4 regions of the Peribacillus sp. Aquil_B1 genome follow, and region 1 is predicted to be linked to each of the others. Evidence: riboswitches for the same ligand, from Rfam matches in the RefSeq annotation. Region 1 holds a riboswitch; each other region holds the start of a gene.
What was found. A riboswitch is a leader RNA that binds a small molecule or an ion and turns the genes downstream of it on or off. The one in region 1 is predicted to bind S-adenosylmethionine.
Positions count from the first base shown of each region.

Region 2: linked by a shared signal. The riboswitch ahead of mmuP (S-methylmethionine permease) and the one ahead of MPH60_RS00715 (methionine ABC transporter ATP-binding protein) in region 1 are both predicted to bind S-adenosylmethionine.
Region 3: linked by a shared signal. The riboswitch ahead of MPH60_RS21800 (sugar ABC transporter substrate-binding protein) and the one ahead of MPH60_RS00715 (methionine ABC transporter ATP-binding protein) in region 1 are both predicted to bind S-adenosylmethionine.
Region 4: linked by a shared signal. The riboswitch ahead of MPH60_RS16790 (methionine biosynthesis PLP-dependent protein) and the one ahead of MPH60_RS00715 (methionine ABC transporter ATP-binding protein) in region 1 are both predicted to bind S-adenosylmethionine.

Region 1 covers NZ_JAKXEE010000001.1:138,318-141,474, reverse strand. The annotation lists gene MPH60_RS00725 (MetQ/NlpA family ABC transporter substrate-binding protein) at 1-230, opposite strand, end outside; gene MPH60_RS00720 (methionine ABC transporter permease) at 252-902, opposite strand; gene MPH60_RS00715 (methionine ABC transporter ATP-binding protein) at 916-1,938, opposite strand; SAM riboswitch class I at 2,238-2,349, opposite strand; gene MPH60_RS00710 (GNAT family N-acetyltransferase) at 2,467-2,937, opposite strand.
Region 2 covers NZ_JAKXEE010000001.1:1,729,028-1,732,184, reverse strand. The annotation lists gene mmuM (homocysteine S-methyltransferase) at 1-297, opposite strand, end outside; gene mmuP (S-methylmethionine permease) at 287-1,681, opposite strand; SAM riboswitch class I at 1,765-1,867, opposite strand; gene MPH60_RS08635 (flavin reductase family protein) at 2,082-2,690, opposite strand; gene MPH60_RS08630 (alpha/beta hydrolase) at 2,708-3,157, opposite strand, start outside.
Region 3 covers NZ_JAKXEE010000004.1:98,232-101,388, forward strand. The annotation lists gene MPH60_RS21795 (GTPase domain-containing protein) at 1-1,403, shown strand, start outside; SAM riboswitch class I at 1,498-1,603, shown strand; gene MPH60_RS21800 (sugar ABC transporter substrate-binding protein) at 1,719-2,831, shown strand; gene MPH60_RS21805 (sugar ABC transporter ATP-binding protein) at 2,888-3,157, shown strand, end outside.
Region 4 covers NZ_JAKXEE010000002.1:621,848-625,004, reverse strand. The annotation lists gene metC (cystathionine beta-lyase) at 1-258, opposite strand, end outside; gene MPH60_RS16790 (methionine biosynthesis PLP-dependent protein) at 255-1,367, opposite strand; SAM riboswitch class I at 1,454-1,567, opposite strand; gene fumC (class II fumarate hydratase) at 1,896-3,157, shown strand, end outside.

The DNA of each region.
Region 1 (3,157 bases):
AACGCAAGGTTTGGTTGGATATAATCATTGAAAGTGACCAGTTCGATATTAAGCCCTTCCTCTTTCGCTATATCGACAATGTATTCCCATGTTCTCGTATCCCCGCTGCTGACACCGACTTTTACTGTTTTCACATCATCCGAACTGCCTGATGCACCTTCTTCTTTCCCGCATGCTGCAGCCACGATGGCCAATGCCAATACCATGATCGTTAATAAGATTTTTTTCATTTCTCCTACCTCCTGTTATTTTTATCTTCTTCTTATTTTTCTTGAAACGAAATTCCCGGTGGATTGCAATAATTGAACGATGATCACGAGCGCCGCCACTGTAACGATCATCGTCATCGTATCGAACCTTTGATAACCGTAAGCCAAAGCCAGATCGCCGACCCCGCCTGCCCCGACGGCACCTGCCATGGCAGTAGATCCAACAAGCCCGATTGTCGCTGTTGTAAATGTAAGGATCAACGAACTAAGTCCCTCGGGAATCAAAAAGCGATAAATGATTTGCCATGTCGTAGCCCCCATCGCCTGAGCTGCCTCGATGATCCCTTTGTCCACTTCCAACAGGGAGTTCTCCACAAGCCGTGCAATATAAGGAGCCGCGTAAAAGATGAGCGGAACAATGGCCGCATTCATTCCGATCGCGCTGCCTACAATCATTCTGGTAAGGGGAATAACTGCTACAAGCAAGATGATGAAAGGAACCGACCGTAATATATTGATGATCGGGTTCAATACATTAAAAATCCATTTATTCTCCAGGATGTGACCCTTTCTTGTAATGACAAGCAGGATACCGAGCGGAAGTCCGATCAACCCGGAGAATACCAATGAGATGGCTACCATATAAAGTGTGTCACCGAAAGCTGTCAACAGCTGGTCTGCCGTTATTTCCATTCCCCAAAGCGTATTACCCATTTACCTGCACCTCCTGGACGAGAATCCCCTCATCTTTAATATATTGATAAGCCATGTCCACCTCATTTTTGCTCCCGGTAACTTCGATGATCAAATTCCCGAAAGGCGTTTCCTGAATTTCAGAAATATTGGCTGATAAGACACTTAAATGAACATCATATTTCTTCGAGATCGTTGAAAGTAAAGGAGTACCAGAAGTAGTCCCAATAAAATTAATTTTCCAAATAATCGGGATATGAGACCCTAAGCTTTTTATGAAACTTTGTGGTATTTCGTCATGTATGACCGTTCTCACGAAGTTTTTTGCAATATCCGTTTGCGGCTTCGCAAAAACTTCGAAAACCGAACCTTGTTCAACGACACATCCGCCCTCCATGACCGCTACCTTATTGCAAATTTCCCTAATGACAGACATCTCATGTGTGATTAGCAAGATGGTGATATTGTAATCTTTATTAATTTTTTTTAAGAGCTGCAGAACAGCACTCGTTGTTTGTGGATCCAATGCCGACGTAGCTTCATCACACAATAAGATCGATGGATTTGTAGCCAATGCTCTCGCAATGCCGATCCGCTGCTTTTGACCGCCGGATAATTGATCCGGATAACTCTTTGCTTTGCTCGATAAGCCAACGAACTCCAATAGCTCGCCTACACGGTTTTTGATTTCCTTAGCCGGAGTTCCCGATAAAACCAGCGGCATCGCAATGTTATCAAAAACATTCTTTGAGTTTAGCAGGTTGAAATGCTGAAAGATCATCCCGATTTTTTTCTTTTCTGCCCGTAATTCCTTCGGGCTTAACTTGGTTAAATCCTTGCCCCCAACAATCACTGAACCATCTGAAGGATCTTCAAGCAAATTGACCAGCCTGATCAACGTACTCTTTCCGGCCCCGCTATAACCGACTACACCGAATATATCCCCCTTTTCCACTGTCAAATTGATGCCCTTCAAAGCCTCGACAGTCTGTTTTTTTGTTTGATAATCCTTTTTAACATTTTGAAACTCAATCATCCAATCTCCCCCCATGTTGTTTATTTGTACGAATTCATTATCCAGAGAAGAGCTTTGCAAAGTTTCATAATGATAGGGTTAAATTTTTGGGACTTACGAGTAAATGCGCTGAATTCACGAGTAAATGCTCGAAACTCACGAGTAAATCTGCGAAATTCACGAGTAATTGCACCAATGCTCCAAATAACCATATACATTTTGAATAAACAAAAGAGGCCTCTTCCGTCATCAGACAGAAGAGGCCTCTTTTAGACATAAAAAAGAGTAAACTCTTAAATTAATTATCTAAGAAAAGCTCCTTCTTATCTTTCAAACTTTCGTCCGTTGGAATTAGCACAGTATTTTTACAAAAGTAAAAACCCGCTGCCGAGGTATCATAGGGCCAAGTCCCTCCACATCTCTTGATAAGAATTAACGTTTTATTTAATTATGTCCTTCACTATATATTCTAATCCCTCTAAAGTCAACCATATTTTTCATCGCTTAAAATATTTTCACAGTATAGTGAAATGATACTTTTTAATTATATCAATATAATGATTTACTCATTCTCCATACAAGGTATTTTTCATTTTCTTCGCTTATCTTCTTCATGCCTGAATTCGTATATAAACGAATTGCCCTTCCATTATCCGGAGAAACCCTTAAATGGTATTCGGATACAATAAATTGCCTGAAAAAGTTTTCTGCGTAGCGAACCAATTCCTTGCCAAGGCCTTTACTGCGGTATTCGGGAATAAGATAAAATAGATTCACATATCCAATCTCGTTTCCTTCATACTCCCGAATGTGAAGTTCCATTTGACCAATCGGTTCTTGGTCCTTTTCAATGATTACCTGCCCCCCCGGAAATTTGCGAACCCTTTCTTCCATTCGTTGCAGATATGTATTTTCATCTCCAAAACCAGCTTCAGATCCAAAACTTACAACAAAGGAATCTTTCCTGAATTTAACGATAATATCTTTATCTTTTTCCGTATCAATGGTCCGAAAGATCAAATTTATCCACCTCTATCATTTTAGTGAAATAGTTATCAAGCAAACAAACTTATTTTACTTACACTTTTTATGATATTTCATTATTTACTTTTACAAGCTTGTTATTTCATTTTTTCTGAAAAGAATATTGCCTGTATCCCTTTATGAAATGGCCATAATATTAAATTAAAAACAAATCCAATATTGTTTGGAGAGGTCTAGTAATGGAGATTGGGTTGGA
Region 2 (3,157 bases), 1.6 Mb from region 1:
GAGTAAAACCGTTTTACGGATTAGCTCCAAAGCCTCTTTTTCTTGTATTCCACGGAGGGCGAAACCTTCAACAGTGGCTTGGTAGCTAGCAGTAATCGCACAGTCCGCTCCAGCACGAAAGTAGTCAGAATGCACTTGATAAATCACTTCTGGATTTTCAAGTAATACACGTGCAGACCAGAGCGGGTCGTCCAAATCACATCCATGCCTCTCTAGCTCTGTAGCTAAAGCTCCGTCCAAAATCATGACTGAATGATCTCGTAAAATAGCGTCAATTGGGTTAGTTTTATTGTTCATGATCTACTCCTCTTTTCTTTATGGTTTTTGTCACATAATAACTTCCATAGCAAAACAAAATAAATGGAATGCCACAATATAGTGCAATTCGTTGTGTAGGATCAAATGCAATTCCTATGCAAGAAGCCAGGCATAGCATAAAAGAAACGATTGGCACGAGTGGATAAAATGGCGTTCGATAAGCCAAGTCATTTACTGAATTTCCTTCGTTTATATATCTTCTGCGAAATAGAAACTGTGACACGCTAATACTCATCCAAACTACCACCACGGCTAGTCCAGAAATGGATACGAGCACTATGTAAACAGTATCCGGTGCAATAATACTCGAGAACAGGGCTAAGCAGCCGCCCAACATACTGAAAAGGACTGCATTTATCGGAACTCCCCGTTTTGTCAATTTTGCAAATATTGGTGATATAGTTTCCTTATCTGCAAGTGACCAAAGCATTCTGGATGATGCATACAGTCCCGAGTTTGCAGCAGACAAAATGGCAGTTAATATGACAAAGTTCATAATATCCGCTGCATACGGCACACCAATTCGTTCAAGAACTGCCACAAAGGGGCTTTCTAATACGCCGGCATCCGAAATAGGCAATAATGCGGATAATACAACGATGGTTCCTACAAAAAAGATAATCAATCTCCATAATGTCATACGTATTGCCTTTGGTATCGTTTTTTCTGGATTCACAGTTTCTCCAGCTGCAATTCCGATTAATTCAGTTCCAGAGAATGCGAAATTCACCGCAAGCATCGTCATTAGAATGGCAAAAGCACCATTCGGAAATAAACCTTCACTTGTAAAATTGGAGAATAACGGAGCGGATTGTGAATGAATTATTGGAATAAAACCCAGCATTGCCGCTGCTCCCAAAATAATAAAAATCACAATGGCAAATACCTTTATAGACGCAAACCAGAATTCGGATTCAGCGAAAAATTTAACGGTCCACGCATTTAATGCCAAGACCAAAATGGCAAATAGCGCACTCCATATCCAGACATTGATTGATGGAAACCATCTCTGCATCAACAATCCTGCAGCCGTGAATTCCGAACCTAGTGCAACAGTCCAAGTTAGCCAATACAACCAGGCTACTGTATACCCTGTCCCAGGACCTATGTATTTAGCTGAGTAGCTATGAAACGCACCTGTCTCGGGCATATGTACTGCCAGTTCACCTAGACATAGCATGACTAGATAAACCACTAATGCCCCAATCAGATACGAAAGGATGGTGCCGAATGGGCCAGCCTGTTGAATCGTATAACCCGAACTTAAGAATAAACCTGTTCCAATCACCCCGCCAAGCGATAGCATTATTATATGCCGTGCCTGCATTTCCCTTTGAAAATCATGCTTCCTTTTGTTCTCCATGCTTACTCTCCTTTATCTTGCATCCAGAAAAAACGAAAACGCACTCTAAAAAAGAGTGCGTTACTGACAAATAAACACGTACGGTCTTATCTATCAAGGTTTCACCCCCTGGAATTAGCACAGTGTCATTGCAGACCTGTTGCTGAGGTTTCATAGGGCCAGTCCCTCCACCTCTCTGGATAAGAAATTATTTTTTTATAACTTTATCAATCTATGAAAAAATTGTCAAGTTTTGTTTCGGTTTGTAAAGAATTCCTTTAAAGTCCAAACGAACATCGCACCTTTGGCATAGATATGAACTGTTTTTGGAACAGTCGCTTACAGTATTAGATGCAGATAATGCTAACCGAAAAAAAATGACGACACCTTAAAAGGTGACGCCATTTTTCTTTCATATTCCTTAAGGTCGTTCTATGTCAAATAATTCCCCTAGTTTTGTATAAGTATGACCCGCTAATCTTGCTACAGGTTTTAGCCCATTCTGGTCAATTCGGCCATTATGGTAAATCTCCTGCTCTATATGATAGCAGACTATTTTCCCGATCAATAAATCACAACCAGGTTTATTCTTCGAACCTGCCAACGGTATCGCATGCTCCAATGTGCATTCAAAGCGTACCTTCGCTTCTTGCAATCCTGGTACCGACACCTTATCACTAACAGCCTGTGTGAAATTGGTAAGACCCAGTTCACTTTCGTCAGACGGGAGTTCCTTGGCCGTTCGATTTGCATCAGCAACATTATCTTCATCAGTGATATGAACTACGAATTCACCTGTTTGAATTGCATTTCGGGCCGTGTCCTTCGAAACTCCTTCTTTCCGTTGAACTGAAATGGAAATCATCGGAGGATTGGAACTGACTATGTTAAAAAAACTGAACGGAGCTATATTGATTGTACCGGTTTCGGACTGTGTCGTAACCAGGGCTATTGGTCTTGGTATGATGCTTCCAGTCAAAAACTTATAATTTTCCCGTTCAGTAAGGCTTTCAGGATTAACTGAAATCATCTTCATCCCTCTCATTCTTATAAAAAGTTCTTTTGAAACCATGAACTTGCTGCATCAACCTCTGAACGTGTTAACTGATGACCGTAGTGTTCCCAGTGAACATCCACCGCAGCACCAGCTTGCAGTAAAATTTGATTAAGTTCATCAGTTTCTGCGGCCGGGCAAATCGGATCGTTTTTACCTGCAGCGATGAATACAGGTATATCCGAAAGGGACGGCAAAGCAATGCCGCGTCTAGGCACCATTGGATGATGAAGAATCGCTCCTTTTAATGCCCCTTCGAAATGGAACATTAAACTTGCTGCTATGTTTGCACCATTAGAATAACCTAATGCCACCACTCTGTCACGATCGAAGTCATATTGTCCGGACGCTGATTCCAAGAAGTCATAAAGCTCCTTCGTACGGAAAATCAAATCTTCTTCATCAAAAACTCCTTCAGCCAGCCGGCGGAAATAACGGGGCAT
Region 3 (3,157 bases), on a different contig from region 1:
ATGTGACCATAATCAGTGACTACCTAAGAAATAATCATCTGCGCTTATTGGATACTCCGGGGTTCAATGGGGAACAAAGCGTGGAATCCGATTTCCAGGGCTATTTACATGGCAGTGATGGTTTGATGTTCGTTCTTGACGCCAGGGCGCCTTTCACCGGCAGCGAACGGGATCTGTTATTGGAAATTCAAATGATGGCTCCGAAACTGCCGATTCATTTCTTATTAAATAAAATGGATACGATATACAGTGATCAGGTCGCAGTCCGGATGGAAGACGAAACATGGGATAAAGTGAATGCATATTTCCCGAATGCGAAAGTATTCGCTTTCTCTAAACATTATGACAGCCGACAGCAATTGAAGGACCTTTCAGCCTTCCTTCAATCGAATTATCAAGATGATAATTGGAAGGAAAGAAGATCTGAAAAAATCCTGGCATTCATTCGTAAAACTTTATCTTATCTATTAGAAAAACGGGCAGCCAATGAGCGGAAATGCGAGCATTCCATCTCTTGGAATGAACAGATGGAAGTCAAGCTGAATGGAGCGGTCAATCAACTGGCTGATTTGGAAAAAGAAAAAAGTGAAAATATCATAAGGTCGTATCGTTCGCTTAAGGACGAAGTGAAAAATCAGCTTTATTCAAAAATTCCTGAATTACTGAGGGATTGCTCTAAATCGTTAACGGAAAGCAGTGATTTCAGTCAGGTCCATGTACAGTTAAACCAGGAAATGAATGAGCGGATTCAGAACTTCATTTCTGACAAAATCATGCCTCAATATTACCGTTCTCTTCAAGACTGGATTGCCAGTTCCCAAATGGAGTTCTCACAAAGCCAGCAGTTCATGGATGAAATGAGTGCCGGATTCAATGAATTATACAAAGAAGAACGGATTACACTGGCAGGTGACTTCAGGGTATTGGATGACTGGCGCCGTGATGCCGACCGGATGACAAGCAGTATCCGCATCGAAAACGTCAATATCCTTTTGCGCAGGACTCCATCACAATTGCTGCTTAAAGGAGCAGGGAAGCTATTTGGGGCGATACCGCAAAATAAAGCCAATATGTACAATCGTTATAAGAAATACCTGGAAAGTGAAGATTACCTGGATGTTGCGGAAATGATCACGGAACGTTTCCTTACCCAATTTGGATTGTTTGAAAAATCATTGGATCGTGACATCTCCCTTTTCTATCGCGGTTCATTTGCCTTACTTCAAAAAACGATAGAGCAAACGCAGACTGAAATTAAAGACTACCAGGCTGCATTGGAGCATATGAAAGAAAATCCGGAAGTTTACCGTGACCCTATCACCTTGTTCGAAGTGAAATTAAGGCAGTTGGAGCGGCTTGAAAAGATTGAGAAAAAGCGTCTAGCCCAGCTACAAAGAAAATAAAAAATAACGGGGAACATTTCAAATATTCAAAAATCTATTGACTTTACGACTATATCCCTATAAAGTGATAATTACGAAAACGTAACACATATATCTCTTATCAAGAGTGGCGGAGGGACTGGCCCTAAGATGCCCAGCAACCGTTCCATTAGGAATTGGTGCTAAATCCTGCAAAACAGAAATGTTTTGACAGATAAGAGAGGGACAAGTCTGCAAAACAGCCGATTAAACCTCTCTATATTAGAGAGGTTTTTATTTTGGGATTTACACCAACTTAACTGATAAGACTAATAAGTAATAATGGAGGGAAACAAAATGAAAAGGTCTATTAAAGGGATATTCATTTCAACCATCGCTTCGGCTTTGCTTTTAACGGGTTGCTCTACAGGTCAGAGTTCCACAGAGTCGAAGAAAGAAGAAAAAGTATCATTTGAAAATGTTCCGGAAAGATTTGCTGATGGAGATGGAGCCAGAATCAAAGTGATTCGTAAAATTGGCGGTGATGATCATACGGCCCAATACCTGGCGGGGGCGAAGGAAGAAGGAGAAGCACTGGGGTTTCAAGTGGATACGTACACAGCCAATGGTGATACGGCTAAATTCCATGATGCGATAGCGCAGGCTTTGGAGGAAGATTATGACGGCTATATCATTTCACATGGTGATGATGCCGCAACTGTGAATGACGTTCAAAAGTTGGTTGATGCAGGAAAAAGTGTTGTTACATTCGATTCAATAAGCGATCTATCTAAAATAGAAGGCGTGACATTAACTTCACAAGATGATGAAGCGTTGGCAACTCTGGCTTTTGATAAACTGATAAAAGAACAGAAAGGTGAAGCGTCAATTGCCTATCTTTGGGTGGATGGATTTCCTCCAATGGTACGAAGAAATGCAGTCTATCAGGAAAAATTAAAAGAAAATCCTGGGATTAAAGAAGTTGAAAGATTCGGAGTGGCCTCTGCTGATACTTCGGTTCAGACACAAAATGCTGTAGCAGCCATGCTGAATAAATACCCTAAAGGTAAATTGGATGCCATTTTCGCAACATGGGATGCCTTTGCTATCGGTGCAGCCCGGGCGATTAAAGAGGCGGGCCGAGATGAAGTTAAGATATATGGAATAGATGTTTCGAATGCAGATCTCCAGGAAATTCAATCGGCTGATAGCTCATGGTCCTACACGGCAGCAGTCGATCCCAAGTTGATCGGTGCAGTGAATATGAGGATTCTGGCTAAAAAATTAGCGGGCGAAGAAACGCCGCAAACCTATGACTTGGAGGCTTCACTTATTTCACAAAAGCAAATCCAAGCGTCAAAAGAAGCGGTGAACATGGCAAATCTATCTGGTATTGTCGATGGCTGGGGTGTATCGACTGAATTTGAAGAAGATTGGATGAAAGTTTTGAAAGATCATTATAAGAAGTAAAAAGAGACACTCTCTTTCCAGTGAAGGGAGTGTCTGTTCAATAAGGAGGAATGGACATGGGCAAGCAACTAGAAATGAAGAAGATTTCGATTGAATTTCCGGGGGTGAAGGCACTGAGTGATGTTGATTTTTCCGTAAAATCAGGGACAGCCCACGCATTGGTCGGTGCAAACGGAGCAGGGAAATCGACGTTAATGAAAGTTTTATCCGGAGCCCATGTTCATTATTCAGGTGACATTTTTATTGATGGGATGAAGCGGGATATCCGCTCGCCAAAAGCGGCTCAAGAACAAGGCATTCAAATTGTATATCAGGAAGTGGATACC
Region 4 (3,157 bases), on a different contig from region 1:
GGCTGTTGAAATGGCCGCCATACCTGATGAAAAGGCAAAGCCGTGAGTGCCTTCCTCAAGTTCGGCAATGATATCTTCAAGTGCTTCGCGAGTTGGGTTCCCGCTTCTGCTGTAATCATACTTGCCGAATTGATCGATATTGGATTGATGGAAAGTCGATGCATGCTGAATGGGAACGCTCACACCGCCCGTTGCCGGATCGAATTTATGCTGATTATGAAGTAATTTCGTTTCAAAGCTAAAATCATGACCTGTCATCGTATTGCCTCCCTTTTTACATGTGCGAATGCTTGCTGCAAGTCACCGATCAAATCATCGCTATCCTCGATGCCAACGGAGAAGCGGAGCAGGCGATTACAAACCCCATTTGCCGTTCTGACTTCAAGCGGTATATCGGCATGTGTTTGTGTGGCAGGATAAGTGATGAAGCTTTCAACCCCTCCAAGGCTTTCTGCAAAGGAAATTAATGAGAGCGATTGTAAAAATGGGTTGACCGCCGATTCATCAATGATGCGGAAAGAAATCATGCCGCCTCTGCCGGGATACAATACATCCGTGACACAATCATGTTCCGATAAGTAATCTACAAGTATCTTGGCATTCTTTTCATGACGCTCCATCCGCAATGCCAGGGTTTTCATTCCGCGCATCAACAGCCAAGAATCAAATGGGCTCAAGACAGCTCCAGTGCCATTATGGTGGAAGGCAAGGGCATCACATAATTCAGCGCCGCTGGCAACGATCAGTCCTGCGAGCACATCATTATGACCACCGAGATACTTGGTTGCACTGTGAATCACAATATCCGCTCCAAGCAGGATGGGTTGTTGAATAAGAGGCGTGTAAAAAGTGTTATCAACGATTAACAATAAATTATATCGTTTGGCCAATGCGGCAACGGCACTAATGTCCGTTTGCTGCATAAGGGGGTTAGTGGGAGTTTCGATGAAGATGGCTTTCGTGTGAGGAGTGATGGCTTTTTCGATATCCTCCAAACAACAAGTGTTTACATAGTCACACTGCAACCCCCATTTTTTAAAACCTTGTTCTAACAGACGATATGTACCGCCATAAAGATCTTCGCTGACAATCCAGGCATCCCCGGATTTAAAAAGGGCGAGAATAGTGGAGATGGCGGCCATTCCTGAACTGCAGGCATAGCCTTGGTCCCCTTTTTCCAAATCGGCGATGGATCGCTCCAATAGCTGGCGTGTAGGGTTTCCTGTCCTTGTGTAGTCGAATCCCGTCGATTGGCCAATTCCTTCGTGACGAAAAGCTGTTGAAAAGTATACCGGCGGATTGACTGTTCCTGTCGCCGTTTCGCTGCGATTTCCTAATTGAGCAAGATAAGTTTCAGGTTTGTACATGGTTTTCACTGCTCCTTTGAGTTATATAAAATAAAAAAAAGTCTTCTTTAAGAAGAAGACTTTGATTAAGTAGGGACGAGTCATTCTTCTTATCTTCCAAGTTCACAAACTTGTGGAATTAGCACCTTTTCATTGGTTTGAAACAAATGAAGGTTGCTGAGGTGTCATCGGGCCATTCCCTCTACCTCTCTCGATAAGAGTTTAGATTATTCAATTTCTTTTGAATTTACTATATATACAAAATACTGTCAAGGACATTTTAGGAGTGATGATACTTGGATGTTCATGACCAGGTCAATTGGAGCCTAGCGGTGTCTACACTTTATGTCTCTAAAAAGAATAATCGAATTTTCATATAAACATGAAGGGAACATGGATTTTTCAGAAAAATTGGAAAGGGTCAGCGGGATATTTTTGCTTTAAAATAATAAAGTTTGTACAATGTATGGAGAGAAAGAATAATCCGACATTATTCATTTCATATGCAAAGGGTCTTCAATGAATAGTGCAAACATAGGAGGAGAACACATGGAATACAGAATCGAACGAGATACGATGGGTGAAGTGAAAGTTCCTGCTGATAAATATTGGGGAGCACAAACTGAGAGAAGCCGTAACAATTTCAAAATCGGTAACGAAAAAATGCCGATTGAATTAGTTCGTGCATTTGCATACGTTAAACAAGCTGCGGCAAAGGTGAACTATGATCTAGGTGATCTTTCCGAAGTTAAAAAGAACGCCATCGTCAAGATTTGCGGGGAAATCCTTGAGGGTACGCTTGATGAACATTTCCCGCTTGTAGTTTGGCAAACGGGAAGCGGCACGCAAAGTAATATGAACGTGAATGAAGTGGTCGCCAACAAAGGGAATGAATGGTTAAAAGAAAATGGTGAATCCGAAACCCTTCACCCGAATGATGATGTTAACAAGGCACAAAGCTCAAATGATACTTTCCCGACCGCCATGCATATTGCAGCCTTTATGGAAGTCGCTGAAAAATTGGTTCCTGCCATCAAAGCACTTCGTGATACATTCGATACAAAAGAAAAAGAATTTTGGGATGTCGTGAAAATTGGCCGAACACATCTTCAAGATGCTACACCATTAACATTAGGACAAGAAATTTCCGGTTGGAAAGCGATGCTCGATAAAGATCTAGCGATGATTGAGGAAAGCAGCCAAAAATTATTGAACCTTGCTCTAGGCGGAACGGCTGTAGGAACCGGAATCAATACAAAAAAAGAATTCCCGGGACTTTCTGCCAAACAAATTGCAGCGGATACAGGATATCCTTTTGTCACATCTGATAATAAGTTCCATGCCTTGACTAGCCATAACGAAATCGTCTACGCACACGGTGCTTTGAAAGCATTGGCGGCGGATTTAATGAAAATTGCGAACGATGTCAGATGGCTTGCAAGTGGTCCAAGAAGTGGAATCGGCGAAATAGCCATTCCGGAAAACGAGCCGGGCAGCTCCATCATGCCAGGTAAAGTCAATCCAACACAAAGTGAAGCGCTTACCATGATTGCAACACAAATCGTGGGTAACGATGCTACAATTGGCTTTGCAGCAAGCCAAGGTAACTTTGAATTGAATGTATTCAAACCAGTCATCATCTATAACTTCCTGCAAACGGTCAAATTATTGACTGAAGGCATTCATTCATTCAACGACAATTGTGCGGTGGGCATCACTGCAAATGAAGATAAAATCAAAGAAAATGTAGAGCGTTCCCTTATGTTGGTAACAGCATTGAACCCGCATATCGGTTATGAAAAAGCAGCCAA